Regions from separate parts of the Amycolatopsis sp. WAC 04182 genome, predicted to be linked through region 2. Evidence: riboswitches for the same ligand, from Rfam matches in the RefSeq annotation. Region 2 holds a riboswitch; the other holds the start of a gene.

Region 1 (14,841 bases), on a different contig from region 2:
CATCGGCGGCCTCCCCGCCGCCTGGATCCCTGAGTCCACCTACTGGGTGACCGAGCTGAACACCGCCAAGCCCGAACTGGTCGGTTCGCCCGCCCAGTCGGTCGCGACGGCGCGTTCGGCCGACTACCCGCTCGTCGGGCTCGCCGGCAAGACCATCGACGAGGTCCAGATGCGCGCCTCGCAGACGTTCCGGCAGTACCTGCAGCAGCCGGCCCAGCAGGCCGACTTCGCCGCCGCGGGTATCAAGGCCACCTGAGGCCTCGGACTTACGGGAAAGGCCCCTTCACCGCTCGGGAAGGGGCCTTTCCCGTATCTCGAGGGCTCGTGAGCGGTAAGGACGCTAGGGCCCCAACCTCTGCGGCCGGTCCGTGAAGGCCTCCTTGCCTACCCTGAGGGTTGGCAAGGAGGCCTTCACTACCTCTGGGCAGCCATATTCGCCCCACGCGCAGCCGCGGTCGCATCGGTCTCGTGAATGGTGAGGACGGTTAGGAGTCAGGGTGGCTTCGGTACCCAGCCCCGTCCGTGAAGGCCTCCTTGAGGGACTCTGGGTCCCTCAAAGACGCCTTCACGGACTCGAGGCAAGCAAGGTTCAGGTACCGACCACTCAAGAGCCGAAGGTGTCCGGGTCCGGGCCGGTGCGGGTGCCGTCGTCGAACTCGGCGAGAGCCGCGAGATCGTCTTCGGCCAGTTCGAAGTCGAAGACGTCCAAGTTCTCGCGGATCCGGGACGGGGTCACGGATTTCGGGATGGCGACCGTGCCGAGCTGCAGATGCCAGCGCAGCACCAGCTGCGCGGGGCTCTTGCCGTATTTGGCGGCGAGGGCGGTCAGCGTCGGGTCCGAGAGCAGCGATCCCTGCGCGAGCGGGCTCCACGCCTCGGTGACGATGCCGTGCTCGGCGTGGAACTCCCGCAGCGCCTTCTGCTGCAACCGCGGGTGCAGTTCGACCTGGTTGACCGCGGGCACGATCCCGGTCTCGTCGAACAGCCGCCGCAGATGCGGGACGTGGAAGTTCGACACCCCGATGGCGCGCGCCCGGCCGTCCGCGTAGAGCTTTTCCAGCGCCCGCCAGGTTTCGACGTACTTCCCGCGGGACGGCGTCGGCCAGTGGATCAGGTACAGGTCCACGCGGTCCAGGCCGAGTTCCGCGAGGCTCGCGTCGAACGCGCGGAGCGCCTCGTCGTAGCCGTGGCCCGGATTCGCCAGCTTCGTGGTGATGAACAGTTCTTCGCGCGGCACGCCCGCCGAGCGGATCGCCTCGCCGACACCGGCTTCGTTCCGGTACGACGCGGCGGTGTCGATGCTGCGGTACCCGGCCTCGATGGCGGTCCGGACGACCTTGGCCGTGTCGCCCGCGGGTACCTGCCAGACACCGAAACCGAGTTGGGGGATGGCTACCTCGTTGTTCAGGACGACGGAAGGCACGGCCATGGAAGAGGAATCCTCACTGGAGTCTGTGGCAGGGCTTCTTGCCCCGCATCATTCCACCCCGCGTGCGGCGTACGCGCGCAGATACTCCGCCGTGTCCGCGTCGGCGGGGAAGAAGGATTCGATCACCAATTCGGCGACCGTGACGTCCAGCGGCGTCCCGAAGGTGGAGACCGTGCTGAAGAACGTGAGTTCGGCGTCCTCGTGCCGCAGTTTCAACGGGACGAAGATGTCACCTGGTCCGGGGACCTCCACCTCGGGAACCGGATCCGCGCACGGATAGGTGAGCAGTTCCTCCAGGAGCTCGGTCAGCGCCGGGTCGGCCGTCTGCGTCACCTGCCGCCGCAGCCTGCCGAGCAGATGAGCGCGCCACTCCCCCAGGTTCAGCACGTGCGGCGCCATCCCGTCCGGATGCAGTGTCACCCGCAGGACGTTGACCGGTGGCGTCATCAGGGCCGGCGAGACCAGGCCGGTCATGATCGAGATGCTCGCGTTGGCGTCGACCAGGTTCCACCAGCGGTCGGCGACGGCGGCCGGATACGGCTCGTGGCTGGTCATCAGCTGCCGGACCGCCTTGCGGACCGCCGCCATTTCCGGGGCACCGAGACCGCTTTCGGCGTACGCGGGCGCGTACCCCGCCGCCAGCAACAGCTGATTGCGTTCCCGCAAAGGCACCTCCAGATGTTCGCCGAGCCGCAGCACCATGTCCCTGCTGGGCTTGGACCGGCCGGTCTCCACGAAGCTCAGGTGCCGGGTGGAGATGTCCGCCGAGATGGCGAGATCCAGCTGGCTGATCCGGCGGCGGTCGCGCCATTCGCGGAGGAGCTCGCCGACGGGGCGGCTCGCGGTCACTGTGGTCGTCACGATCACGAACCTACGGCCACGGACGACGGGCCGCCATTACCTCCCGCGTAATCGACGGGACTCACCTTCAGCCGACAGAGTTACGGCATCGGTTGGCCCCCAAGGAAACGAGGAGACACCATGTCGGACATCCAGCGCGTCGCCGAGCAGTACATCGCCGTGTGGAACGAGACCGACGCGGACAAGCGCCGCGCGCTCATCGCCGAAGTGTTCACCGAGGACGCCGCCTACACCGACCCGCTCGGCGCGGTCACCGGCCACGACGGTGTCGACGGCTTTATCGCCGGCGCGCAGGCGCAGTTCGCCGGTCTGAGCTTCAGCCTGCCTGCCGCCCCCGACGCGCACCACGACATCGCGCGCTTCCAGTGGTACCTCGGCCCGGAGGGCGCGGAGGAGCCGCTGGCGATCGGCTTCGACGTCATCACCGTCGAGGACGGGCGGATCAAGCAGGTGCTGGGCTTTCTCGACAAGATGCCCGGCTGATCCTCAGGCGAAGGCCTCCGGTGGCGGGCAGGAGCAGACGAGGTTGCGGTCCCCCGCGGCCCCGTCGATCCGCCGCACCGGCGGCCAGATCTTCGACGCGGTGAACCCTGCCGGGAAGATCGCGATCTCCCTGCTGTACGGGCGATCCCACTCCCCCGCGAGACAGCGTGCGGTGTGCGGGGCGTTGCGCAGCGGGCTCTCGGCCACCGGCCACTCCCCCGCGGCGACCTTCTCGATCTCACCGCGGATCGCGATCATCGCGTCGCAGAACCGGTCGAGTTCGCCGAGATCCTCGCTCTCGGTGGGCTCGACCATGAGCGTTCCCGCGACCGGGAAGGACATCGTCGGCGCGTGGAGCCCGTAGTCGGCCAGCCGCTTGGCGACGTCGTCGACCGTGACGCCGGTGCGCTTGGTGATCGCGCGGAGATCGAGAATGCATTCGTGCGCCACGAGTCCCTCGTGCCCGGAGTACAGCACCGGATAGTGCGCGGCGAGACGTTTCGCGACGTAGTTGGCGTTCGCGACCGCGGTCAGGGTCGCGCGCCGCAGGCCGTCGGCGCCCATCATCCGGACGTAGGCCCAGGAGATCGGCAGGATAGACGCGCTCCCCCACGGCGCCGCACTGATCGGGCCCACGCCGGTCACCGGGCCCGCGTCCGGCTGCAGCGGGTGGTTCGGCAGGTACGGCGCCAGATGCGCGCGGACGCCGATCGGCCCGATGCCCGGCCCACCGCCACCGTGCGGGATGCAGAAGGTCTTGTGCAGGTTCAGGTGTGAGACGTCGGCGCCGAACTTCCCGTACTGCGCCACCCCGATGAGCGCGTTCAGGTTCGCGCCGTCGACGTACACCTGACCGCCCGCGTCGTGCACCAGCGCGCAGACCTCGCGGACGGTGTCCTCGTAGACGCCGTGCGTCGAGGGGTAGGTGATCATGATCGCGGCCAGGTCGTCCGCGTGCTCGTCCACAGTGGACCTGAGGTGGGCGAGGTCGATGTTGCCCTCGTCGTCGCATTTGACGACCACCACGCGCATACCGGCCATGACCGCGCTGGCCGCGTTCGTCCCGTGTGCGCTGGACGGGATCAAACAGACGTCGCGCGCCGCGTTCCCGCGTTCGCGGTGGTACGCGCGAATCGCCAGCAGTCCGGCGAACTCACCCTGGCTGCCGGCGTTCGGCTGCAGGGAAACCGCGTCGTAGCCGGTGATCCCGGCGAGCCACCGCTCCAGGTCCTTCACGACGGTGAGCAGACCGGCCGCGTCCTCGGCGGGCGCGAACGGGTGCAGACCGGCGAACTCGGGCCAGGTGATCGGCTCCATTTCGGCCGTGGCGTTGAGCTTCATCGTGCAGGAACCGAGCGGGATCATGCTCCGGTCGAGCGCGACGTCCTTGTCGGACAACGACCTCAGGTACCGGAGCAGCGCCGTCTCCGAGCGATGCGCGTGGAAGACCGGATGCGTGAGGTACTCACTGGCGCGGCGCAGATCCGGCGGGAAGCCGTCCGCGGTGTCCGCGTCGAGCGAGTCCACATCGGACACCGCGACCCCGAACGCCTTCCACACCAGGGAAAGATGCTCGCGGGTCGTCGTCTCGTCGCAGGCGACGGCGACGTGGTCCGCGTCCACGAGCCGAAGGTTGACCCCGAGTTCCCTCGCGGTGGCGACGATCCCGGTCGCACGGCCCGGGACGGCGACCATGACAGTGTCGAAGAATTCGCAGTGCACGACGTCGACGCCGCTCTCGGCGAGCCCCGCCGCGAGCACGGTGGCCATCCGGTGGGCGCGGTTCGCGATGGCGCGCAGGCCTTCGGGGCCGTGGTACACCGCGTACATCGACGCGATCACCGCCAGCAGCACCTGGGCGGTGCAGATGTTGCTCGTCGCCTTCTCCCGGCGGATGTGCTGCTCGCGGGTCTGGAGCGCGAGCCGGTACGCGGGCGCGCCGTCGGCGTCCTTCGACACCCCGACCAGCCGTCCGGGCAACTGCCGTTCGAGCCCTTGCCGGACGGCGAGGTACGCCGCGTGCGGCCCGCCGAAGCCCATCGGGACCCCGAACCGCTGCGTGGATCCGATCGCGACGTCGGCACCGAGCTCTCCGGGCGACCGCAGCAGGGTCAGCGCCAGCGGATCCGCGGCCATCACCACCGCCGCGCCCAGCGCCTTGGCCTCGGCGATGGTGTGGTCCCATTCGCGGACGACGCCCGACGCGCCCGGATACGACAGCAGCACGCCGAAGAAGTCGCCGCCGAGCCCGAGCCCGGTGATGCCCTGGGACAGATCCGCGGTCACCAGCTCGATGCCGAGCGGTTCGGCGCGGGTGCGCAGGACCTCGATCGTCTGCGGAAGGGTGTCCTCGTCGACCACGAACCGGTTCGACTTCGCCTTGCCCGCCCGGCGGACCAGCGTCATCGCCTCCGCCGCGGCGGTCGCTTCGTCCAGCATGGAGGCGTTGGCAATCGGCAGGCCGGTCAGGTCGGAGACCATGGTCTGGAAGTTCAGCAGCGCTTCGAGGCGGCCCTGCGAGATCTCCGGCTGATACGGCGTGTACGCGGTGTACCAGGCCGGGCTCTCCAGCACGTTCCGGCGGATCACCGGCGGGGTCACGGTGTCGTGGTAGCCGAGCCCGATCATCTGGACCATCGGCCGGTTGCGCGCGGCCAGCGCGCGGAGTTCGGCGAGAGCGCCGGTCTCGGTGGCGGGCGGCGGCAGATCCGGCGGTGCCGCGGACTCCCGCAGCGACGCGGGGACGGCCCGCTCGGCGAGCTCGTCCAGGGAGGCGACGCCGACGACGTCGAGGATGCGCGCGAGCTCTTCGCTGCCGGGACCGATGTGCCGGTCCGCGAAGGGGGTTCCGGATTCGAGAGCGGCCAGTGAAACGGGCTCCATCGGGGACCTCCCAAGACGCGGGGGTGGGGCCGGGACGATTGTCCTGGCCCTCCCCACTCTGTCCGTACCCCCGTGGGGGCGCCTGAGAGTTTCGCCCGAGTGTTGAGCCGGGCTTGCACCGTCGGCGGGGCCGCCAGGCTGTGACCTGGCGAACCACTTTCCAGAGGCGTCTCTTCCGCGCGGTCCAGGGTGCCTGAGAGGTTCCGGGGAGGACTTGCTCCTTCGGCGCCGAGCTCAACGGTTATCGACTCGGTCTCTCCCGCGCGGATTCGTCGACCGCGGAAGTGAGCCTACCCTGCCGCCCGCGCGGCTTCATGATCAGCCGGTGCGACGTGCGTTACGGCGCTGCGTGAGCTCGTCCGGCGTGACCGTTTCGATCACGCCGCCGTCGGCCCGCTCGGCCGGGAACTCGTGGATGGTGCCGCTGATCTCCTGCATCGCTCCGCTGACCGCGATCCCGAAGACACCCTGCCCGCCCTGCAGTAAATCGACGATCTCTTCGGGCGAGGTGCACTCGTAGACGGTGGTGCCGTCGGAGAACAGGGTGACCTTGGCGAGGTCGCGGACGCCGCGCAGGCGCAGGTGGTCGACGGCGACGCGGATGTTCTGCAGGGAGACGCCGGTGTCCAGCAGCCGCTTGACGACCTTCAGGACGAGGATGTCCTTGAACGAGTAGAGCCGCTGCGAACCGGAGCCGTGCGCCGTGCGGATGCTCGGCGCGACCAGCTTCGTGCGGGCCCAGTAGTCGAGCTGCCGGTAGGTGATCCCGGCGATCTGGCAGGCGGCGGGGCCGCGGTAACCGACGAGTTCGTCCGGGAGGGAAGAGTCGGGGAACAGCTCGCCCTGCTCGCCGTCAGCGACCGGAACGAGCGGCTCTTGAGGGCTACCAGCCTCGACCACGCCATGCCTCCCCTCGCCCGACCTGGCGGCCGGCGAACAAAGCCGCGCGGACCCACGTGAGTCCGCACCGGAGTTCCTCGTCAAGACGAATGCCCCAGACATCCGAATCACACCTTGGCGATTCACCTTCATTGACGGTAAGCGCGTCCGGCAAAGCGGTCAACGCGACGCGCGGTCGGCCTCAAGCTCTTCTTGAGGCTTGTCGAGCACAGTCCCCCATTCGGCCGCACGATTGCGAGTTTTACTCAGCCGTGTTATTTTTTACTCATGCAAGTAAATCCCTCCACCCAGAGTGCCATGCAAGAGGTCCAGGCGGAACTGGGGCTGTCGGTCACCGAGGCGGCCCGGCGGGCCCAGATCATCGGAGCCACGATCGCGACGATCTCCGACCTCGGCTACCACAAGACGTCGTTCGCGAAGATCAAGGAGCGGGCCGGGCTGTCCAGCACCCGGATCATCTCGTACCACTTCACCAACAAGGCCGGCTTGATGCAGGCCGTGGTCACCACCGCGACCGGGATGAAGGACAAGTTCCTCGAAGAGCGGATCCAGGGCACGACCGACCGGGCCGGTCTCCTGCGCGGCTACATCGAATCGGAGATCGCGTTCCTGGGCTCGTACCCGGAACTGGTGCGGGTCATGGTCGAGATGGGTGCGAGCGGCTCGGACGCCGAAGGCTGGTTCATGTCGGCGCCGCTGGTCGAGGAGTTCCGGACCGGCCGGCTCGAACGTCAGCTGCGGCAAGGACAGCAGGAAGGCGCTTTCGGCGGCTTCGCGCCGGACGTGATGGCACTGTCGATCGCGCAGGCCATCGACGGTGTCGCGGCGAAGTTCGCGGCGGACCCGAAGCTGGACCTGGAGCGGTACGGGCGGGAACTGGCGGACCTGTTCGTCAAGGCGACCGCCGCTTGAGCCCGGGCAGGCCGCGAGTACGACGAAGGGGCGGCGCCACCGGCACCGCCCCTTCGTGCGAAATCCCAGGATGTGATCAGGTGTCGGCGCCGCGGAAGTCCTCCGGCGAGACCGAGTCGAGGAACTCGCGGAACTTCTCGACCTCGTCCTCCTGCTCGTCGGGGATGATGAGGCCCGCTTCCTCCAGCACCGCGTCCACGGCGTGGATGGGCACCCCCACCCGCAGCGCCAGCGCCACCGAATCGCTCGGTCGCGCCGAAACCCGGATGTCCCCGTCGAAGACCAGTTCCGCGAAGAACGTGCCTTCCTTCAGATCGGTGATGACGACCTGCTCCAGCTCACGGCCCAACGCTCCGATGACCTCCTTGAGCAGGTCATGGGTGAGTGGACGGGCCGGGCGGACTCCCTGCTGCTCCAAGGCGATGGCGGTGGCCTCGACCGAGCCGATCCAGATCGGCAGGTAACGCTCGCCTTCGGTTTCCCGCAGCAACAAGATCGGCTGATTCGCGGGTAGCTCCACCCGCACGCCGACGACGCGCATCTCGCTCATCGGGCTTCGCCTCCCTCTCGTGCGCACGGGCTGCAACGCTTGTCTCGACGACCAAGCGACGGCAGTCCCGACGCTACCCGTCTTCCGAGCGCTGTGCTCGCTGTCTCCGACATTCTCGGTTCGCCCGTGGCAAACCCAACTCTCACGGTACGGCATAGGGTGCCGAACATTCAGGCATTGACAAGTGGCCGCACAACGGCTCCCGGTCGCCCGAAGCCGTTCAACCGCCTGTGACAGCCCGTATTCCGGCCTTCACCAAGAGCGTGTGCAACGCCACGGTCAAGGCGGCCAGCTCCCGGACGACCTCGTCGCCCCTCGCCTGGGCGTCCTCGTCACGATGCCGATACACCGGGGTCACGATCTGCTCCAGCAGGCCGACCTCGCGATCCGCCGCGGCCCGGAAGGCACGCAGATGTCTCGGCTCTATACCGAATTCGGTCATCGCTTTCACGGTCTTCGCCACCAGGACCGCGTCCGGGTCGAAGAACCCCGCCGCTCCAGGGCGTACGAGACCGTATTGCCGCAGCTCAGCCAGGGTGGCGGCGTCGATTCCGGCCTGGCGGAGGAGATCTTCCTCGGTCAGCCTGATCTCGCGGTCGGTCTCGAAATCCCCCGGGGTCGGCAGTCCGCCGTTCTCCCCGGGGGCGTCGAGTGACACGAGTTTCCGCGGCAGCCGTGGCATCGCCGCGGTGTGGTCGGCGGGCGCGGCGCCCTGATCCGCCGCGTCCAGCTGTTCCTTGATGACCTTCAGCGGGAGGTAGTGATCCCGCTGGGCGGACAGGACGAATCGCAACCGCTCCACGTCCGCCGGAGCGAACTGCCGGTACCCCGACGGGGTCCGGCCCGGCTGGACCAGACCCTCCGCCTCGAGGAACCGGATCTTGGAGATGGTGACATCGGGAAAGTCGCCGCGCAGCTGTGCCAGCACGGCCCCGATGCTCAACCCATCGCGCTGCGACGCATCCCGATCAGGCCGCCCGGCCGCCGTCACCGTGCCCCCTGGCCCCCGTGACCCGGGCCGGTCAGGAAGACCAGGCGGAACTTGCCGATCTGCACCTCGTCGCCACCGGCGAGGACGGCCTGGTCGACCGGCTCGCGGTTGACGTAGGTGCCGTTGAGGCTGCCGACGTCGATGACGACGAACTCGCCACCCTCACGGCGGAACTCGGCGTGCCGCCGGGAGACCGTGACGTCGTCGAGGAAGATGTCGCTGTCCGGGTGCCGTCCCGCGCTGGTGGTGTCGCGGTCCAGCAGGAAGCGCGAACCCGCGTTCGGGCCCCGCTTGACGACCAGCAGCGCGGAACCCGCGGGCAGCGCGTCCACACCCTGGACGGGGGCCTCGGCAGCCGGAGGAGCCTCAGTGCCTTCGACGTCGGCCAGGAAGTCGGCCCGGAAGACAGAAGTCCGCTCCGGAGACTGCTCCGGGGGAACGCCGGGCCCGTCGTTCGTGCTCACCTGAGCTCTCCTAACGCATGTGTGTTGCCACTACTCAAGAACGTGTGGAGGTCAAACGTACCGTGCCTGATCGAATCTCCGGCCCGCGGCTCCCCCTACTCTTCCCGAAGGGCCGCGGCCTGCGGCTATTCCTTGATCAGGGCCTGGTACGCCTCGGCCTCCAGCAGGGATTCGACCGAGCTGGCGTCATCCAGCCGGAGCTCGATCAGCCAGCCCTCGCCGTAGGGGTCGCTGTTGATCAGCTCGGGTGACTCGGTCACCGCGTCGTTGACCGCGACCACTTCGCCGTCGAGCGGGGCGAACAGCTCCGAAACGCTCTTGGTCGACTCGACCTCGCCGAACGCGTCGCCCGCGCCGACCTGCTTGCCGACCTCGGGGAGTTCGACGAACACCACGTCACCGAGCTGGTCCTGGGCGTACTCCGTGATGCCCACGCGCACGAGCCCGCCATCGCGCACGGAGACCCACTCGTGCTCCTCGGTGTACCGCAGTTCTTCTGGAGTGGTCAACGCCGCTCCCCTTTCTCAGCCCTCGCTCGAAACCGACGCGCGCAGTTTCGCATCCCGCCGGGTCACGCGCCCGCCGCCTCCCGCAACTCGCCGGGTTCGGCCGTTCGCAGCGCGCACACCGTCTGGACGACGTACAACACGCCCGAATAGACGTACAGGACCGCGCCCCACGCCGTGAAGGCGTACCCGATCGGCCTGGCGATCGCGGCGATGTCGGATCCGCCCTGGGTGAGCAGCAGGAACGGGAAGGCGTACATCAGCACGAAGGTGGCGCCCTTGCCGATGTAGGTGACCTCCGGCGGGGCGAATCCGCGATGCCGCAGCACCAGCACGCAGACGCCGAGGACGGCTTCGCGGACGACCAGCGGGACCACCAGCCACCACGGGATGATGTCGCGGATCAGGAAGGCGATGAGGGTCGCGAGGATGTAGAGCCGGTCGGCGGCGGGGTCGAGCAGCTGGCCGAGCCGGGACATCTGGTTGAGCCAGCGGGCGAGTTTGCCGTCGAGCCAGTCGGTGAGCGCGCTGAACACGAGCAGCGCGAGCGCCCAGCCGTCCTCCTTCGGGCCGAGGAGCAGCCACAGGAAGACCGGCACCCCGGCGAGCCGGAGGATCGAAAGCATGTTGGGAACGTTCAGGGCCTGCCGCAGCAAGGAGGGTTCTTCGCTGGTCACGCTCGGTTCCGGGGGCGTACTCACCCGCTCAGCCTATCCAGCGGCGGCAGGTCCTCCCCCGTCAGCTGGCCCGGGTGTGGGTCCAGCCTCGGCGTTGCAGGTCCGCGCTGGTCAGCGCCACGGGCCTGCCCCGGTGGTCGGTGCCCATCCAGCGGTTGTGGCCGGCTGAGGTCTCGAGGACGTACGGGCGGCCGCCACACCAGACGACGGTGCACGGTGCCGTCGGCGGCAGCTCCGTGCTCGCCGGTGCGGTGGCCTGGGGTGACGCGGGGTCGGTCTGTTCGTCGGTCTTCATCACTCTCACGGTTTCGTGACGGGGACTGGGACACGCCGGAGCGCTACCTGTGTTTTCGGCAGAAAGGGGCCGCGCGTTAACGGATCCGGCGTGGATTCGTCCGATCGGTTCGCAACGACAGCAGGGTGTTGTCGCGCTGTGAACGGCATGTTAATCGTCCACAATGGACAGTGCTTGCGCGGTCCTCGCGTACCGCGGCGCCACGGGCGCGATAGCCTCCCGCGAATCGAACGTGGCTCAATGCCACGGCTTCGGGCCCGGCCGGGTCAGAATGGGCCGGCCACGACCGGCCGACGAAAGGATCGCCTTGCCCGTCTCGACCACCACGGGAACGTGGCGGCGCCTGTTCGCGGCCTGCGCCGTCTGTGCCGCCGTCGGAACGCTCGCCGCCTGTTCGGGCGAAGATCCGCCACCGCCTGTCACCGCGCTGTCGGTCTCGCCGCCCTCGGTCCCCACAGCGGTGTCCAGCGTGTCGGTGCCGCCGATCCCGTCACAGACCCCGCCGAGTCCCTCAGCCGCCCCGCCTCCCACTTCCCAGCCGAAACCCGCTGAACCGGTTCAGGGTTCGTGCGGCACGGTCACCGCGGCCAGCGGGCTGACCCTGCAGGTGCTCAACGGCCCCGGGGTCTCGTGCGCGGACGCGACCGGGATCGTCGGTTCGTTCCACAAGAGGATCGCCGGACGGCAGTCCGCGGGCTCGGACGAGCCGGTCAGCGAGACCGTGGACGGCTGGCTGTGCGTCTCGGGCGCTCCCGCCGCGCAAGGCGGCACCAGTTGCAGCAAGGGCGAACAGAACGTGTTCGCCGCCGTCGTCCCCGTCGAATGAACCATCCTCGAGAAGAAGGGCCCATGAAGAGCCTCGCCGTGCTCCCCGCCGCGTTCGCCGTCGTCCTGCTGAGCGGATGCGGCGCCGATCCCGCTCCCGCGGCCGCGCCGCCGCCCTCCCCCGCTCCCACGGCCGACCAGGTCCTGGCCGGCACACCCTGTGGCGAGGTCACCGGGTTCCAGGGCGCGAAGAACAAGGTCGTCGTGCGCGGGAAGGCCGAGTGCGCCGAAGCGACGCAGGTGCTCACGGACTACTTCGCCAAGTTGACGCCCGCCGAGGCGGCGTCACCGCAAGGGCCCGGCCCGGTGGTGGTCGGGGCCTGGACGTGCGGGAGCGGGCCGAACGATCCGGTGACGAGTTGCTCGACCGAGGACGAGCGCCAGATCGAAGCGACCCGCTCCTGAGCGTCAGCTGCCCCAGACGGCGCCGCACATGGTGTAAGCCTCGAACTTCTGTCCCGAGATCCCGCCGTCCCGCGGCGCGTCCCGGCGCCCGTGCCCCCTGAAGTACATGAAGGCCCCCTTCCTTGCGCCTGGCGCAAGGAAGGGGGCCTTCATGTACTCGGGAGGGGGTCCTTCACGCGCGGCCACTGTGGCTGCTGGTGTACCTGGGACCAGAGCAGCGACCCTGAAGGTAGTGAAGGCCTCCTTGAGGGACCCTGAGTCCCTCAAGGAGGCCTTCACGGACCGCGGTCCCGCGCTCAGAGAAGCCAGTAGGTACCTGGGCCGAAAGCTCCTTTCACCGCATCAGACACAGTGAAGGGAGCCATCACCCCACCCCCGGCCCGCTCCCGCGAACGCCACCTTTGCTTACTCTCGAGGACCCTCGCCTCGCCGCTTGCCCACGTCCAGCCGGTACAGGACGACGCCCACGATCACCATGCCGACGAGGAAGAGACCCAGCGCGCCGCCCGCCGAGACCTTCCAGATCAAGGGCGATCGCGACCGATGGGCGAACCCGTCACCGGCGAACACCGTGTCACCCGCCGAGATGTCCTCGCCCAGGATCCGGCCGCCTCCGGTACGACCGTCGGCGAAGCGCCATTTCCCGGAGCAGTAGGGGGTCTGGCCGTTCACTGCGGATCCCTCCGAGGTGCACCCCGAGATCTCGGTGACCGTGACGTCCTCGCCGGTGCTCAACTCACCGATGTCGGAACCGAGGAAGCCCCAGACGACACCGAAGATCAGCAGAAAAGGGAGAACGGTCGAAAGCACCGACGAAAGAACTGCGGGTTTCCGCGCGTTTTCCGGCGCTGGACTCCTTTCGTCGTTCACTGGAGCCTCAGCAGGACTTCGCGTTCGAGTTTGCCGACGAGAAGGTACTGGGGCCGGTATCCGGGCGGGACCACGAAGCAGACGAGACCCGTGGTGCCGTCGAAAGCGCCGGGAGCGCCCGCGCAGTCCTTGACCCGTTCCGGCTCACCGTGTTCGTCGGCCGACAGCTCGAGTGCCGTGCCGCCGAGGCGGGACGCCTCGATCCGCAAGGTGAGGACGTGGAATTCGCTCAACCACGCCTCGGCTCCCTCGGGCGGGCCGGGCCTGCTGTCGAGCACACGCACGGCCGCCTCCCCGGAGACGGCGGTCTGTCCCTGGGCGAACACCGGCCGCGGTCCCCATAGGTCGCGCCGGAGTTCCCAGAAATTCGGGACCGGGTCGGCCACCTCGCCATAGGCCGTCTCGCCGAACCCGACCGGCGTCAGCACGACGAACGCGGCGAAGGCCAGCCCGGCGAGGAACGGCAACGCCTTCCGCGTGACCCCCAGTCTCGCCAGTTTGACCAGCACGACGGCCGCGAGCGCCAGGAGCACCCAGCCAAGGGACATCGCCGTGATCTTCTCCCACGGATGGTGGGCTTCCACGACGTCGGTGGCCCCGCGCACGGACAAGACCCGGTCTGTCACCGACGAAAGCCGGGCGACCACCGGATCGGCGAGGCCGAACGTGTCTCGTGTCGGCAATTCGATCGCGCGGCCGTCTTCGGCGATCGCCAGGACCTCGTAGCTGGTACGCGGGCCGTGCTGTCCTTCGCTGGTCGTGGAGTTCCACTCGGAGATCACCGCGCGCACGTTGTACGTGCCGGCCAGCCCTTCGACGGTCCACCGCCCGGCGAAGGCCGCGACGGTTCCCCAGACGATCCCGATCACGAACGCGATGATCAGCGCGTTCGTCCGCTGCCCGTCTTTCCGATCCAGTTCCCGGAAGACCACCAACACCCCCTGTCCGGCTCGCCCAGTTTATGAGCCGAAGCCGCCGCGCGGCACGGGATTTGTACCCACCCCCTTGCGATCCGAGGTAAGAGTCGTCTAGACTCAAACTATGCTCACCAGGGAAGACGCCGTGACGATGATCGAGAACACGGTCGACGCGGCCGCTCTGTTCGCCCGCCATCGCTACCGCGAACTGGCGGCCTTGCTCCACCCCGACCGCAACCCCGGTGACGAGCGCGCCCACCGGGCCGCCGCCACCCTCAACCGCCTCCACGACGACTGGAAACGCGCCCGGCAGCAGACCGTCACCACGGCGACGTCGGCGTACACCCTCACCTCGCCACACGCGGTGGGCAGTGTCGCGACGACGTACCGGACCACCGGGCCCCATCTGGTCAAACTCGTCCGCGACCCGGCGCTCAACCCGCTGATCCACGCCGAGTGGACGGCACTGCGCACGCTCGACGGCTTCACCGAACGGCACCGATGGCTACGCCCCTATTACCCGCGACTGCTGGACACCTCGGGTCCGGTGGCCAGGGGCGACCGCGCGTTCAGCGTCCTCGATCCGCTCGTCGACGGGTTCGTCACCCTCGCCGACATCGGGAAGGCCTTCCCCGGCGGGCTCGACGGCCGCGACTACGCGTGGATGCACCGCCGCCTCCTGCGTGCCGTGGCGGGCGCCCATCGCGCGGGTGTCGTCCATGGCCACCTCACCGCGGACAACGTGCTCGTCCATCCGGGACAGCACGGCATCGTCGTCGTCGGCTGGTCCTTCGCCGTCGAGGACGGCGTGCTCCCGCTGGCGGCGGACAAGTCCATCCGGTACCCGCCGGAAGTCCACAAAGGACTACCGGT
Region 2 (14,841 bases):
GACCGGCCGCGGGCCAGAGCCGTCCGGCCACCGCACCGGAAGTCCCTGGTGGAAGCCGCTCATGAAGCGCTGCCACAGGTCGGCCGGGATCGTCCGCCCGGTCAGTTTCTCGCCGGCGGCGTCCCGCATCCGGCGCGGCTCGTCGGAACCGACCCAGACCGCGGTCGCGAGCTGCGGCGTGTACCCGACCGCCCAGCCGCCGGCGTTGTCGTCCGTCTCGTTGTACTGGAAGTCGCCGGTCTTCAGCGCCGCCGGGCGGTCCTTCAGGCCGGTGGCCAGCACCTGGCTCACCGTGCCCGCGATCCGCCGGCTCAACGCCTCGTCGCCCTTGAACCCGGGTGCCCGGTCCGACGGCCGTTCCCAGACGATCTCACCGTTCTCGTCCCGGATCTTCGACACCAGATGCGGGGTGGCGCGCAGGCCGTCCGCCGCGAAGGTCGCGTAGGCGCCGGCCATGTCGCTGGGGCGCAAGGGATACCGGCCGACCGCGATCCCCGGGCCGATCAGGAACCCGTCCTTCTCCCGCAGGGTCACCGAGCCGTCGACGGTCTCGGGGATCCCGGCCGCGCGAGCGCCTTCGCGGACCGCTTCCGCGCCGAGCTTCTTCGCCAGGTCGACGAACGGGCCCCGGGCGCCCCGCGCCATCGCCTCGCGCAGCGTGCACTTCCCGCCTTCACCGCATTGGTCTTGGAACTCGAAGGTTTCGCCGAGGAAGTCGACCGCCGCGGGCGCCTTGAGCGGTTCGTCCACGCCGACGCCCCGTTCGAGGCCGGCGGCGAGGATGAACGGCTGGAAGGCGGAGCCGGTGCCGTACGGGGTGCCGGCGTAGTCGTGCACGCTCCAGCCACCGCCGTTGTAGGCGCGGATGGCGCCGGTCCCGGGTTCGACGGCGACCAGCGACGCCCGGAAATGTTCCGGCTGTCCCCGCAACCGCTCCTTGACCGTCTTCTCGGCTTCGGCCTGCGCTCGCGGATCGATGGTCGTCTCGACCTTCATCGCGCCGCCGCGGAGCCGGTCGAGCGGGTAGCCGACCTGTTCCAGTTCCGCGAGGACCTGCTGTTTGATGTGGTACTGCTCGAAGGTCACGCGACCGGCCCGGGTCTCCGACGGTGCCTGGATCGCGTCCTCCGGATAGGTCATGGCGACCGCTTCGGCCTGACTGACATAGCCGCGCGCGACCAGTTTGTTCACCACGTAGGTCCAGCGTTTCATCGCGTGCTCGTGGCTGGAGGCGTACGGGTCGTGCACCGACGGCGACTGGATCATGCCCGCGAGGAACGCCGCCTCGCTCCAGGTCATCGAGTCGTCGAGCTTGCGGCCGAAGTAGGCGTTCATCGCCGAGGCCGGGCCGTAGGTGCCGCGGCCGAACGAGATGATGTTGACGTAGCTGGAGAAGATCTCCTTCTTGGTCTGCTGCTGGGTGATCTTCGTGGCGAGCACCAGCTCGGAGAACTTGCGGGCGAGGGTGGCGTCCTCGTTGCCGGTGGATTTCTTGATGTACTGCTGGGTGATCCCCGAACCGCCGCCGACGCCGGTCACCAGCGCGCGGCCGAGTCCGGTGAGGTCGAAGCCCTCGTTGTCCCAGAAGGTCGGGTCCTCGGTCGCGACGATCGCGTCGCGCAGTTTCGCGGGGACGGCGTCGTACGGCACGAACAGCCGGTCTCCGCCGGGCGGGACCACCTTGAGCAGCTCGGAACCGTCGGCGTTCTGCAGGACGACGGTCTTGTCTAGGTCGGCGAGGACCTCTTGCGGGCTGCGGACGTCGAGCAGGACGTACGCGAGCCCGAACGCGACGACGGGGATGCCGACGAGCAGGCCGAGCGTCCAGGCGGCGATCCTTCGCCATCTGCGCTTCTTCCGTTTCGGCTCAGGGGTGGCCGTGGTCTCCGACTCGGGTGCATCTGCGTCATCCGGGTTTTCCACGTCAGGTTAGACGCCCAAACGAGTGAAAAGGTTGTGGGAAAGTCACCAGATCGTACCCGGTTCACGACTTGAAGAATTCTTCATTTGATAATGTGGTCAGATGCCGGTCCCCCTGTATCAGGCCAAAGCGGAGTTCTTCCGCATGCTGGGCCACCCGGTCCGGATCCGTGTGCTCGAACTGCTCGCCGAGGGCCCGAAGGCCGTCCGCGAACTGCTCGCCGAGATCGAGGTCGAGGCCTCCAACCTCTCGCAGCAGCTGGCCGTCTTGCGCCGGTCGGGAATCGTCACCTCGACCAGGGACGGGTCGACGGTGGTCTACGCGCTCGCCGGTGGCGACGTCGTCGAGCTCCTGCGCGCGGCCCGGCGCATCCTCACCGAACTGCTGGCCGACCAGAACGCCCTGCTCGCCCAGCTACGCGACGCGGAGTGACGTCTTGGCAGGACTGAGGCTTTCGGAATTGCGCTCGCTCCTGCCCGGACGCGAAGACCTGCGCACGCTCAAACGCTCTCCCCGCGGCGATCTCATGGCGGGCCTGACGGTCGCGATCGTCGCGCTCCCGCTGGCGCTCGGTTTCGGCATCTCCTCCGGGCTCGGGGCCGAAGCCGGGCTCGTCACCGCGATCGTCGCCGGTGCGCTGGCCGCGGTCTTCGGTGGTTCCAACCTCCAGGTGTCCGGGCCGACCGGGGCGATGACCGTGGTGCTGGTGCCGATCATGGCCACGCACGGAGCGGGTGGCGTGCTGACGGTGGGCCTGCTCGCCGGGGTCTTACTGCTCCTGCTCGCGGTCGCCCGCGCCGGCCGGTACATGCGCTACGTGCCGACGCCGGTGGTCGAAGGCTTCACGCTGGGCATCGCCGGGGTGATCGCTCTGCAGCAGATCCCGTCCGCGCTCGGTGTCGCCACCCCGGAGGGGGAAAAGGTCGCCGTCGTCGCGGCGAAGGCGGTGGCCGATTTCGCCGGGCATCCGGCCTGGCCGTCGATCGCGATCGCTGCCGGGGTCGCCGCCCTGATGCTGCTCGGCGCGAGATGGCGGCCGTCGATCCCGTTCTCGCTGGTCGCGGTCGCGGTCGCGACCCTCGTGAGCCATTTCGCGCAGCTGCCGGTCGCCCGCATCGGAGCCCTGCCCAACGGCCTTCCCGCGCCCTCGCTGGACTTCCTGGACCTGTCCGCCTTGGGCGCGCTGGTGCCCTCCGCGGTCGCGGTCGCCGCGCTGGCCGCGCTCGAAAGCCTGCTGTCGGCCACGGTCGCGGACGCGATGAGCGTCAACGAGAGGCACGACCCGGACCGGGAGCTCTTCGGACAGGGCCTCGCGAACCTCGTCACCCCGCTGTTCGGCGGGGTACCGGCCACGGCGGCGATCGCGCGCACCGCGGTCAACGTCCGCGCGGGCGCGAAGTCCCGGCTGGCCTCGTTCACCCACGCGATGGTGCTGGCGGTGATCGTCTTCGCGGCCGCACCGCTGGTCGCCACGATCCCGATCGCGGCACTCGCCGGGGTGCTGCTGGCCACGGCCGTCCGCATGGTCGAGGCGGGCTCGGTCCGCGCGCTGCTGCGCTCCACCCGGCGTGACGCGCTGGTGCTCGTGCTCACGGCGGCCGCGACCCTGATCCTGGACCTGGTCACGGCGGTCATCCTCGGCCTCGTCGTGGCGGGCGCCCTCGCGCTGCGGGCGATCGCGAAGGCGGCCCGCGTCGAGGAGGTGCCGCTCGACCACGCCGATCACGCGGCCGAGGAACGGGCGCTGCTGGACGAGCACATCGTCGCGTTCCGGCTCGACGGCCCGCTGGTCTTCGCCGCGGCCCACCAGTTCCTGCTGGAGCTGTCCGAGGTGGCCGATGTGCGGGTGGTCATCCTCCGGATGTCGCGGGTGTCGGCCATCGACGCCACCGGCGCCCTCGTTCTGAGGGACGCCATCGAACGTCTCGAACATCGCGGGATCACGGTCCTGGTGTCGGGGATCAAACCCGGCCACGAAAAGGTGCTGGACGAGCTCGGCGTCGCAGACCGGCTTCGCGCCGAGGGCCGGGTCTTCCCGGATACGCCCCACGCCATCGACTTCGCGCACGCCCTGCTGACGTCACCCTCAAGCGAGGAACGCGCGAAGCAGTGAAGCCGTCCCTTCGACATGCTCCGTCATCGCCCTGCGGGCCGCCTCGGCGTCTCCGGCGAGGATCGCGTCGACGATGGCCTCGTGCTGGGCGTTGGAGTGCTCCAGATTCGGTTCGAGCAGCGGGATCATGTCGAGCAGCTGGTTGACCCGCATCCGCGCGTCGGCCATCGCCGTGGTCAGCGAGCCGGACGCGGTGACCTCGGCGATCGCCAGGTGCAGCCGCGAATCCTTGCGCCGGTAGTCGCCGACGTCGGCCGCGGCGGCCTCGGCGAGCGTGCTGGTCAGGTGCTGCCGGTCGGCCGGGCTGAGCGAACGTGACGCCGCCATCTCGGCGGCGCCGGTCTCCAGGACGTGCCGCAGGCCGAGCGCGTCCTCCAGGGCGGCGTTGTCGACTTTCCGGCCGTCGGCGGCGGGCGGGTCGGGCAGGACGTCGTTGACGAACGTGCCGCCGTACCGCCCGCGCCGCGACTCGACGTAACCCGCGTCGGACAGCGCGCGGATGGCCTCGCGCAGCGTCACCCGGCTGACCCCGAGCCGCTCGGCGAGCTCGCGTTCCGAAGGCAGCCGCTCCCCCGCGCCCACCACGCCCAGCCGGATCGCCTGGAGCAGCCTTTCGACGGTCTCCTCGAAGGCGTTGCCCGCGCGCACCGGGCGGAACAGCGCGTCACCCGCGTTCGCGACCGTGCTCGACTCCACCCTTCGAGTTTAGGCGGCCCGCAATTCGGCTCAGCACTCGATGACGTTCACGGCGAGGCCGCCGCGCGCGGTCTCCTTGTACTTCACGCTCATGTCGGCGCCGGTCTCGCGCATCGTCTTGATCGCCTTGTCCAGCGTCACGACGTGCGAACCGTCGCCGCGCATCGCCATCCGCGCGGCGTGGATCGCCTTCGACGCTCCGACGGCGTTGCGCTCGATGCACGGGATCTGCACCAGCCCGCCGACCGGGTCGCAGGTCAGCCCCAGGTGGTGCTCGACGCCGATCTCGGCGGCGTTCTCCACCTGAGCGGGCGAACCACCGAGGACCTCGGTGAGCCCGGCGGCGGCCATGGCGCTGGCCGAACCGACCTCACCCTGGCAACCGACCTCGGCGCCCGAGATCGAGCCAGTCTGCTTCAGGATCGAGCCGATCGCGCCCGCGGTGAGCATGAACGTCACGATTCCGTCGTCCGACGAGCCCCGGATGAACCGCTGGTAGTAGTGCAGAACGGCCGGGATGATGCCCGCGGCGCCGTTGGTCGGCGCGGTCACGACGCGGCCGCCCGCGGCGTTCTCCTCGTTGACCGCCAGCGCGTACAGGCTCACCCAGTCCATCGCGTACAGCGGGTCGCCGACGCCGTCCTCGGCGAGCAGCTTCTCGTGCAACGCCTTCGCGCGGCGCGGCACCTTCAGCCCGCCGGGCAGGACGCCCTCGTGCTCGCAGCCGTTGCGCACGCACTCCACCATGACCTGCCAGATCTCCAGCAGGCCCTCGCGGACCTCCTCGCGCGTGCGCCACGAAAGTTCGTTGCGCAGCATGACCTCGCTGATCGGCAGCCCGGTGTTCTCGCAGTGGGCCAGCAGATCCGCGCCGGTGCGGAACGGGAATTCCAACCGAGTCGAGTCTTCGACGACGACAGTGTCGGTCTCATAAGACTCGTCGCGCACGAACCCGCCGCCGACCGAGTAATAGGTGCGCTCGCGCAGCGCCTTCCCGTCGGCGCCGAACGCGCGGAAGATCATCCCGTTCGGATGCGCCGGCAGCGACTTCCGCCGGTGCATGGTCAGGTCGGTGTCCTCGGTGAACACGATCTCGTGCTCACCGCGCAGCTTCAGCAGGCAGGATTCGCGGATCTCCGCGATCTTGCCGGGCACCGTGTCGGTGTCGATCTCCTCCGGACGCTCCCCCGACAGCCCGAGCAGCACGGCCTTGTCGCTGCCGTGCCCGAACCCGGTCGCGCCCAGTGAGCCGAAAAGCTCGCTCTGGACGCGCGTCGTGGCGGTCAGGTCGCCGTCGGCGGCCAGACCGTCCACAAAGGTCAGTGCGGCGCGCATCGGGCCCACCGTATGGGAGCTGGAGGGGCCGATGCCGATCGAAAACAGGTCGAAGACGCTGATCGCCATTGATCTGCCCTCCTTCCTATCTGGCCAGCAAGGAGCTGGCTTCTTGGGCCGCGGGCCCTTCGGCGGCGAGATGGGCCAAGTTCTCCGACAATGCTTCGCCGCGGTGGGCCTTCGTCTGCGCGAACAGACGCCCGGCCCGATAAGACGAGCGTACGAGCGGCCCGGCCATCACACCAGCGAAGCCCATCGCTTCGGCTGCCTTCGAATGCTCGACGAACTCCTCCGGCTTGACCCACCGATCCACCGGATGGTGACGAGGCGACGGCCGCAGGTACTGGGTGATCGTCAGGATCTCGCAGCCCGCGTCGACCAGGTCCTTCATCGCGGGCGCGACCTCGTCCGGGGTCTCGCCCATGCCGAGGATCAGGTTCGATTTCGTCACCAGACCGGCCTCACGGGCCTTCGTGATGACCTCCAGCGACCGCGCATACCGGAAACCGGGGCGAATCCGCTTGAAGATCCGCGGCACCGTCTCGACGTTGTGCGCCAGCACCTCAGGGCGGGAGCCGAAGACTTCGGCCAGCTGGTCGGGGTCGGCGTTGAAGTCCGGGATCAGCAGCTCGACACCGGTGCCGGGGTTCAACGCGTGAATCTGCCGCACGGTCTCCGCGTACAACCACGCGCCACCGTCTTCCAGATCGTCACGCGCGACACCGGTCACCGTCGAGTACCGCAAACCCATCGCCTGCACCGACTCCGCCACCTTGCGCGGCTCAGTGCGGTCCAGCTCGGCCGGCTTGCCCGTGTCGATCTGACAGAAGTCACACCGCCGCGTGCACTGATCCCCACCGATCAGGAACGTCGCCTCACGGTCCTCCCAGCATTCGTAAATATTGGGACACCCGGCCTCCTCACACACGGTGTGGAGGCCTTCACGCTTGACCAGCCCCTTGAGCTCGGTGAACTCGGGGCCCATCCGCGCGCGGGTCTTGATCCACGGCGGCTTCTTCTCGATCGGGGTCTGCGCGTTGCGGACCTCGAGCCGGAGAAGTTTGCGCCCCTCGGGGACCGCGCTCATCGGTTGAGGTCCGCGTACAGCGGGTGCTTCTTGGCCAGCAGCTCGACCCGGGCGGACAGCGACTGGCGCAGCGCCTCGTCGAAGTCCGGGCGCAGCGCCTCGGCGATGATGTCGGCCACCTCGGCGAAGTCCTCGGCGCCGAAGCCGCGGGTCGCGAGCGCCGGGGTGCCGATCCGCAGGCCGGAGGTGATCATCGGCGGACGCGGGTCGAACGGGACGGCGTTGCGGTTGACTGTGATACCGACCGAGTGCAGCCGGTCTTCGGCCTGCTGACCGTCCAAAGTGGAGTTGACCAGATCGACGAGCACCAGGTGCACGTCGGTACCGCCGGTCAGCACGCGGACACCGGCTTCGGTGCAGTCAGTGCGCGAAAGGCGGTCGGCCAGGATCTTCGCGCCTTCGAGCACACGCTGCTGACGCTCGCGGAACTCTTCGCTCGCGGCGATCTTGAGCGCGACGGCCTTGGCGGCGATGACGTGCTCCAGCGGACCGCCCTGCTGGCCGGGGAACACCGCCGAGTTGATCTTCTTGGCGAGTTCCTGGCGGCACAGGATGATGCCGCCGCGGGGACCGCCGAGGGTCTTGTGCGTGGTCGTGGTGACAATGTCCGCGTAGGGCACCGGGCTCGGGTGCAGGCCCGCGGCGACGAGACCGGCGAAGTGCGCCATGTCGACCATGACCTTCGCGCCGACCTCGTCGGCGATGCGGCGGAACTCGGCGAAGTCGAGCTGACGCGGGTACGCCGACCAGCCGGCGATGATCAGCTTCGGCTTGTGCTCCTTGGCGAGGCGCTCGATCTCCTCGACGTCGACGATCCCCGTCTCCTTGTCGACGTGGTAGGCGACGACGTTGTAGAGCTTGCCGGAGAAGTTGATCTTCATCCCGTGGGTCAGGTGCCCGCCGTGGGCGAGGTCGAGACCGAGGATGGTGTCGCCGGGGTTGAGCACCGCGACCATGGCGGCGGCGTTGGCCTGCGCGCCCGAATGCGGCTGGACGTTGGCGTGCTCGGCGCCGAACAGGGCCTTCGCGCGGTCGATCGCCAGCTGCTCGATGACGTCGACGTGCTCGCAACCGCCGTAGTAGCGGCGGCCGGGGTAGCCCTCGGCGTACTTGTTGGTCAGCACCGAACCCTGCGCCTCGAGCACGCCCACCGGGGCGAAGTTCTCCGAGGCGATCATCTCCAGGGTCGACTGCTGCCGGTCGAGCTCGGCCGCGACGGCGGTGGCGACCTCGGGGTCCACTTCGGACAGGGCAGCATTGAACATGTCAGTTCTCCTGGGTCAGGACGGCGTACGCCTGGGCGTCGAGCAGGGCCGGCACGTCCCCGGACAGACGCACCTTCAGGAGCCATCCTTCGGCGTACGGGTCCGAGTTGATGAGCTCGGGGGTGTCCGTTGTGGCCTCGTTCACCTCGACGACCTCGCCGTCCACGGGTGCGTACAGCTCGCTGACCGACTTGGTCGACTCGACCTCGCCGAACACCTCGCCCGCGGTGACGGTGTCGCCGACCGAGGGAAGCTGGACGAACACGATGTCACCGAGCGACTCGGCGGCGAAGGCGGTGATGCCCACGGTGGCGACGCCGTCGGCGACGCTCAGCCACTCGTGTTCCTTCGTGTACTTCAGGTCCTGGGGGATGCTCATGGTGATTCGGGGGCCTTTCAGGCGCGGGAGTAGAAGGGCAGGGCGACGACCTCGACGGGCTCGATACGGCCCCGGATGTCGACGGAAAGCTCGGTGCCGGGTTCGGAGTGCTCCCGGTCCACATAGGCCATGGCGATCGGGTAACCCAGGGTCGGCGAGAGGGCACCGCTGGTGACCTCGCCGATCTCGGTCTCGCCCGCCAGGACGGTGTAACCGTGACGCGGGGCGCGGCGGCCGGAGCCCTTGAGCCCGACGCGGACCCGCGGAACGTTCTTCTTGGACAGCTCCTCGAGCGCGGCCTTGCCGACGAAGTCGTTCGGCTTCTCGAACTTGACCACGCGACCGAGGCCGGCTTCGAACGGGCTCAGCTGGAGGCTGAGTTCGTTGCCGTACAACGGCATTCCGGCTTCGAGGCGCAGGGTGTCGCGGCAGGCGAGGCCGGCCGGGAGCAGGCCGTGCGGCTCGCCGGCGTCGGTCAGGATGCGCCAGACGGCGGGAGCCTCACCAGCCGGGACGTACAGCTCGAAGCCGTCCTCGCCGGTGTAGCCGGTGCGAGCGAGCAGAACGTCGTGACCCTTCACGACGGCCGGGACGCTCGCGTAGTACTTGAGGGCGCCCAGGTCGGCGTCGGTGACGGCGCCGAGGATCTCGACGGCCTTCGGGCCCTGGACGGCGATCAGCGCGACGTCCTCGGACTTGTTCTCGACGACCGCGTCGAAACCCGAGACCCGCTCGGCCAGCGCCGCCGCGACCACGTCCGCGTTGCCCGCGTTGGCCACGACCAGGAACTTCTCGTCGGCGAGGCGGTAGACGACCAGGTCGTCCAGCACGCCGCCGTTCTCGTCGCAGATCATCGTGTAGCGCGCCCGGCCCGGCTTCACGCCGGACAGGTTGCCGACCAAGGCGAAGTCGAGGGTCGCGGCCGCCTGCGGGCCGGTCACCTCGATCTCGGCCATGTGGGACAGGTCGAACAGGCCCGCGGCCTCGCGGACCGCCTTGTGCTCCGCCAGTTCGCTGGCATAGCGGATCGGCATCGACCAGCCCGCGAAATCGGTGAACAGCGCACCCAGTCCTTTGTGGACTCCGTGCAGGGACGTCTCTTTCGACATCAAGTGCCTCAGTTCTCGTAGGCGTTGAGCGGCGGGCAGGAGCAGACGAGGTTACGGTCCCCGCGCGCACCGTCGATGCGGCGCACTGGAGGCCAGTACTTGGCCTTGCGATTCACTCCGGCGGGGTACACCGCCAGTTCGCGGTCGTAGGGCAGGTCCCAGTCGCCGACCAGGGTCTCGGCGGTGTGCGGGGCGTTGCGCAGCGGGCTGTTGTCCGCGGCCCACTTGCCCTGTGCGACGGCGTCGATCTCCGCGCGGATGGCGATCATCGCCGCGATGAAGCGGTCGATCTCGCCGAGGTCCTCGGATTCGGTCGGCTCGACCATCAGCGTGCCCGCGACCGGGAACGACATGGTCGGCGCGTGGAAGCCGTAGTCGATCAGGCGCTTCGCGACGTCGTCGACGCTGACGCCGGTCTCCTTGGTGAGCCCGCGCAGGTCGAGGATGCACTCGTGCGCGACCAGGCCGTCCTGGCCGGTGTAGAGCACCGGGTAGTGCTGGTTGAGGCGCTTGGCCACGTAGTTCGCCGCGAGGACCGCGACCTGCGTCGCGGCGGTGAGCCCGCCCGCGCCCATCATGCGGACGTACGCCCACGAGATCGGCAGGATCGACGCCGAGCCGTACGGGGCGGCGCTGATCGGGCCGACGCCGGTTTCGGGGCCGGCCTTCTCCAGCATCGGGTGGTTGGGCAGGTACGGCGCGAGGTGCGCGCGGACCGCGACCGGGCCGACGCCGGGGCCGCCGCCACCGTGCGGGATGCAGAAGGTCTTGTGCAGGTTCAGGTGCGAAACGTCGCCACCGAACTCACCCGGCTTGGCGAGCCCCAGCAGGGCGTTGAGGTTCGCGCCGTCGACGTAGACCTGGCCGCCCGCGTCGTGGACGATCTTGGCCAGCTCGTCGATACCGTGCTCGTACACGCCGTGCGTGGAAGGGTACGTGACCATGATCGCGGACAGCGTGTCGCGGTGGGCCTCGACCTTGGCGCGCAGGTCGTCGAGGTCGACGTTGCCTTCGGCGGTGCACTTCACCACGACGACGCGCATCCCGGCCATGACCGCGGAGGCGGCGTTCGTGCCGTGCGCGGACGACGGGATCAGGCAGACCTCGCGTTCGGCCTGGCCGTTGGCGTGGTGGTACGCGCGGATCGCGAGCAGGCCGGCGAGCTCGCCCTGGCTGCCCGCGTTCGGCTGCAGCGACACCTTGTCGTAGCCGGTGACCTCGGCCAGCCAGCCGGAAAGCTGCTCGACGAGGACGTGGTAACCCTCGGCCTGGTCAGCGGGGGCGAACGGGTGGATGCCCGCGAACTCGCGCCAGCTGATCGGCTCCATCTCGGTGGTGGCGTTGAGCTTCATCGTGCAGGAGCCGAGCGGGATCATGCCGCGGTCGAGCGCGTAATCCAGGTCGGACAGGCTGCGCAGGTAGCGCAGCATCGCGGTCTCGGAACGGTGCGAGTGGAAGACCTCGTGGGTCAGGTAGTCGCTCTCGCGGCCGAGGCCGGCGGGCAGCGCGCTGGTGTCGGCGGCCGGGGCGTCGATACCGAACGCGTTGAGCACCTTGGCGATGATCGCGGGCGTGGTGACCTCGTCGACGGCGATGCGGACGTGGTCGGCGTCGACCGGGCCGAGGTTGATCCCGTTCTCGCGCGCGACCGCGACGACCGCTTCGGCCTGCCCGGGCATGCGGGCGAGGACGGTGTCGAAGAAGCCCTCGTGGACGACCTCCACGCCTGCCGTGCGGAGGGCGTCGGCCAGGCCGGCGGCGAGCCCGTGGACGCGGGTCGCGATGCGCTTGAGTCCGTCCGGGCCGTGGTAGACCGCGTACATCGCGGCGAGCACGGCGGGCAGGACCTGCGCGGTGCAGATGTTGGAGGTCGCCTTCTCGCGGCGGATGTGCTGCTCACGCGTCTGCAGGGCGAGGCGGTACGCGGGGTTGCCGTCGGCGTCGACCGAGACCCCGACCAGGCGGCCCGGCAGCGAGCGCTCGAGCCCGGCGCGGACGGCCATGTACCCGGCGTGCGGGCCGCCGTACCCGAGCGGGACGCCGAAGCGCTGCGTGGAACCGGCGGCGATGTCGGCGCCGAACTCACCCGGCGCGGTGATCAGGGTGAGGGCGAGCAGGTCGGCGGCGACGGTGTACAGCGCGCCGGCGGCCTTCGCGGTCTCGGAAATGGCGGAGTAGAAGCCCGCGCCGCGGAGTACACCGGAAGCGCCCGGGTACTGGACGACGACGCCGAAGAACTCCTCCGGCAGGCCGGTGAGCAGGTCGCGGACCTCGACCTCGACGCCCATGGCTTCACAGCGGGTGCGGACGACGGCGATGGTCTGCGGCAGGCACTCGGCGTCGAGGACGACCTTGTTGGACTTCGCCTTCGACGCGCGGCGCATCAGCATGACGGCTTCGGCGACCGCGGTGGACTCGTCGAGCAGGGAGGCGTTCGCGGTCGCGAGACCGGCCAGCTCGGAGACCATGGTCTGGAAGTTGAGGAGGGCTTCGAGACGGCCCTGCGAGATCTCCGGCTGATACGGCGTGTACGCCGTGTACCAGGCCGGGTTCTCCAGCACGTTGCGGCGGATGACCGCCGGGGTGACCGTGTCGTGGAAGCCGAGACCGATCATCTGCGTCATCGGCTTGTTGAGCGCGGCGAGCGCGCGAAGCTCCGCGATGGCGTCCTCTTCGGACGCGGCGGGGGGAAGTTCGAGGTCGCGGGTGACCCGGATCGCGGACGGCACGGCGGCCTGCACCAGGGCATCGAGACTGCCGTAGCCGACCTCGGCGAGCATCTTGGCCTGCTCGGACTCCGAGGGGCCGATGTGCTTGTCGTCGAAGGACGTACTGGTCAAGGGAGCTCCTTGGGTCAGGCGCCGGATAGACCGGTGCGCTGGGAACTCCCCCTCTGTCATGGCACCTGAGAGTTTCACCACCCGTGAACGGGGTGGCTTTCACCTTGGGTGAGACGCACTTGCGCGCCTGCTTTCCAGAGTGGCCTCGCGTGAAGCGGTAGTGGGTACCTGAGAGATTCCGGGGAGTTTGCTCCTTCGGTGCCCCACCACGTTCATGGGGGCTCTCCCGCTCCAGCTCGACGGCCCTGTCTGAAGTTGTGCGCACACCGTACCTGGCGTGTTCAGCGCGCGTCTACTTCCAGCCGAGCACGTCACTTGCGTGCTCAGAGCCGTGACTCGTGAGTTACGCCTTCAAGCACGCGAGTGACGGCCCCGATCACGCGAGTTACGCGTTCTCCATCATCATCTCGGCGGTGATGGTGCCGCAGAGCTCGGCGCACCGCATCATCATGTCGGCGGCGTCGGCGAGCTCGGCGTCACCGGTCTTGGCGCACTCCTGGGCGCACATGCGCATCATCTGGGAGGCGAGGCCGCACGTCTTCGCGCACATGCGCATCATCTCGAGGTCGGCGACCATGGCGGAGCAGCGCATCATCATGTCGGCGGACATGCGGGACATGTCCGCGCAGGTCACCATCATCATCCCGAGCTTCGCGCCGCCGATCTCCATGCAGCGCGTCATCATCTCCTCGCACCTGACGTGGCACTCGTTGCACAGGTCGATGCAGTCACGCATGGCGGTGCTCATCTGCCGGGTCATTCGTCGGGCCTCCCGCGCTCTCGGATCGCGGAACCGGGCGGTCCCGCTTCTCAGGACTACAGCGCTGGTCAGCGGCCCGCCATCCCAGCCACCGGGACGAGTGACAGGGAGGGCCACGCGAGGCGAAAGGGCCCTTCACCGCACGAGACGCGGGGAAAGCGTCCTTCGGCTCCCGGACCGAGCGCGACGGCCGGCCCGAGTACATGAAGGCCCCCTTCCTGTACCTAGGCGCAAGGAAGGGGGCCATCATGTACTTCAGCGCATTCAGAGGACTAAACGCATGGGGTCAGAGCGGGGTGACGTAGGCGCCCGAGATCCCGCCGTCCACCAGGAACTGCGAAGCCGTGATGAACGAGGCGTCGTCGCTCGCCAGGAACGCGACGGCCGCCGCGATCTCTTCCGGCTCGGCGAACCGCCCGACCGGCACGTGCACCAGCCGCCGCGCGGCCCGTTCGGGATCCTTCGCGAACAGTTCCTTCAGCAGCGGCGTGTTCACCGGACCCGGGCACAGCGCGTTGACCCGGATGTTCTCCCGCGCGAACTGCACGCCCAGTTCCCGGCTCATCGCCAGCACCCCGCCCTTGGACGCGGTGTAGGAGATCTGCGACGTCGCCGCGCCCATCACCGCGACGAACGACGCCGTGTTGACGATCGAACCCTTGCCCTGCCGCTGCATATGCGGCAGCGCCGCCTTGCAGCACAGGTACACCGACGTCAGGTTGACCTTCTGCACCTTCTCCCACGCGTCGATGCCCGTGGTGAGGATCGAGTCGTCCTCGGGCGGGGAGATGCCCGCGTTGTTGAACGCGACGTCGACCGAGCCGAAAGTGTCCACAGTGGTCTGGAACAGGGCCTCGACCTGCTCGGCGTCGGTGACGTCGGCCTGCACGAACAGGCCGCCGACCTCGTCGGCCGCGGCTTTGCCCGCCTCGGCGGAGATGTCACCGATGACGACCTTCGCGCCCTCGCTCGCCAGCCGCCGCGCGCTGGCGAGGCCGATGCCGCTGCTGCCGCCGGTGATGACCGCGACGCGGCCCTCGAAACGCTGAACCATTCCTATTCCTCCGTGCTGATAAAGACGTTCTTGGTCTCGGTGAAGGCGTCGACGGCGTCCGGACCGAGTTCCCGACCCAGCCCGGACTGCTTGAACCCGCCGAACGGCGTCCAGTACCGGACGGACGAATGCGAGTTGACCGACAGGTTCCCGGCTTCGACGCCGCGCGCGACGCGGAAGGCGCGGCCGACGTCGCGGGTCCAGATCGAGCCGGACAGGCCGTACTCGGTGTGGTTGGCCATGGTCACCGCGTCCGCCTCGTCGGCGAACGGGACCACGGCG

What was found. Region 2 has a riboswitch for glycine ahead of gcvP (aminomethyl-transferring glycine dehydrogenase). Riboswitches for the same ligand answer to the same signal wherever they lie in the genome.
Region 1: linked by a shared signal. The riboswitch ahead of gcvP (aminomethyl-transferring glycine dehydrogenase) and the one ahead of gcvP (aminomethyl-transferring glycine dehydrogenase) in region 2 are both predicted to bind glycine.

The regions. Positions count from the first base shown of each region.
Region 1 covers NZ_QHJJ01000003.1:974,496-989,336, forward strand. Annotated here, with positions in the region: gene DMH01_RS18280 (hypothetical protein) at 1-256, shown strand, start outside; gene DMH01_RS18285 (aldo/keto reductase) at 605-1,429, opposite strand; gene DMH01_RS18290 (helix-turn-helix domain-containing protein) at 1,478-2,296, opposite strand; gene DMH01_RS18295 (nuclear transport factor 2 family protein) at 2,411-2,773, shown strand; gene gcvP (aminomethyl-transferring glycine dehydrogenase) at 2,777-5,656, opposite strand; glycine riboswitch at 5,827-5,928, opposite strand; gene DMH01_RS18305 (MerR family transcriptional regulator) at 5,975-6,556, opposite strand; gene DMH01_RS18310 (TetR/AcrR family transcriptional regulator) at 6,854-7,468, shown strand; gene DMH01_RS18315 (bifunctional nuclease family protein) at 7,545-8,018, opposite strand; gene DMH01_RS18320 (MerR family transcriptional regulator) at 8,239-9,009, opposite strand; gene garA (glycogen accumulation regulator GarA) at 9,006-9,473, opposite strand; gene gcvH (glycine cleavage system protein GcvH) at 9,599-9,982, opposite strand; gene DMH01_RS18335 (CDP-alcohol phosphatidyltransferase family protein) at 10,045-10,680, opposite strand; gene DMH01_RS18340 (hypothetical protein) at 10,718-10,951, opposite strand; gene DMH01_RS43335 (hypothetical protein) at 11,259-11,777, shown strand; gene DMH01_RS18355 (hypothetical protein) at 11,801-12,181, shown strand; gene DMH01_RS18360 (hypothetical protein) at 12,587-12,991, opposite strand; gene DMH01_RS18365 (hypothetical protein) at 13,048-13,983, opposite strand; gene DMH01_RS18370 (adenylate cyclase) at 14,093-14,841, shown strand, end outside.
Region 2 covers NZ_QHJJ01000001.1:298,229-313,069, forward strand. Annotated here, with positions in the region: gene DMH01_RS01395 (transglycosylase domain-containing protein) at 1-1,923, opposite strand, end outside; gene DMH01_RS01400 (helix-turn-helix transcriptional regulator) at 2,024-2,353, shown strand; gene DMH01_RS01405 (SulP family inorganic anion transporter) at 2,358-4,034, shown strand; gene DMH01_RS01410 (FadR/GntR family transcriptional regulator) at 4,008-4,730, opposite strand; gene DMH01_RS01415 (L-serine ammonia-lyase) at 4,761-6,134, opposite strand; gene lipA (lipoyl synthase) at 6,151-7,152, opposite strand; gene glyA (serine hydroxymethyltransferase) at 7,149-8,417, opposite strand; gene gcvH (glycine cleavage system protein GcvH) at 8,419-8,796, opposite strand; gene gcvT (glycine cleavage system aminomethyltransferase GcvT) at 8,814-9,905, opposite strand; gene gcvP (aminomethyl-transferring glycine dehydrogenase) at 9,914-12,745, opposite strand; glycine riboswitch at 12,891-12,984, opposite strand; gene DMH01_RS01445 (hypothetical protein) at 13,131-13,505, opposite strand; gene DMH01_RS01450 (3-oxoacyl-ACP reductase) at 13,792-14,559, opposite strand; gene DMH01_RS01455 (aldehyde dehydrogenase) at 14,562-14,841, opposite strand, start outside.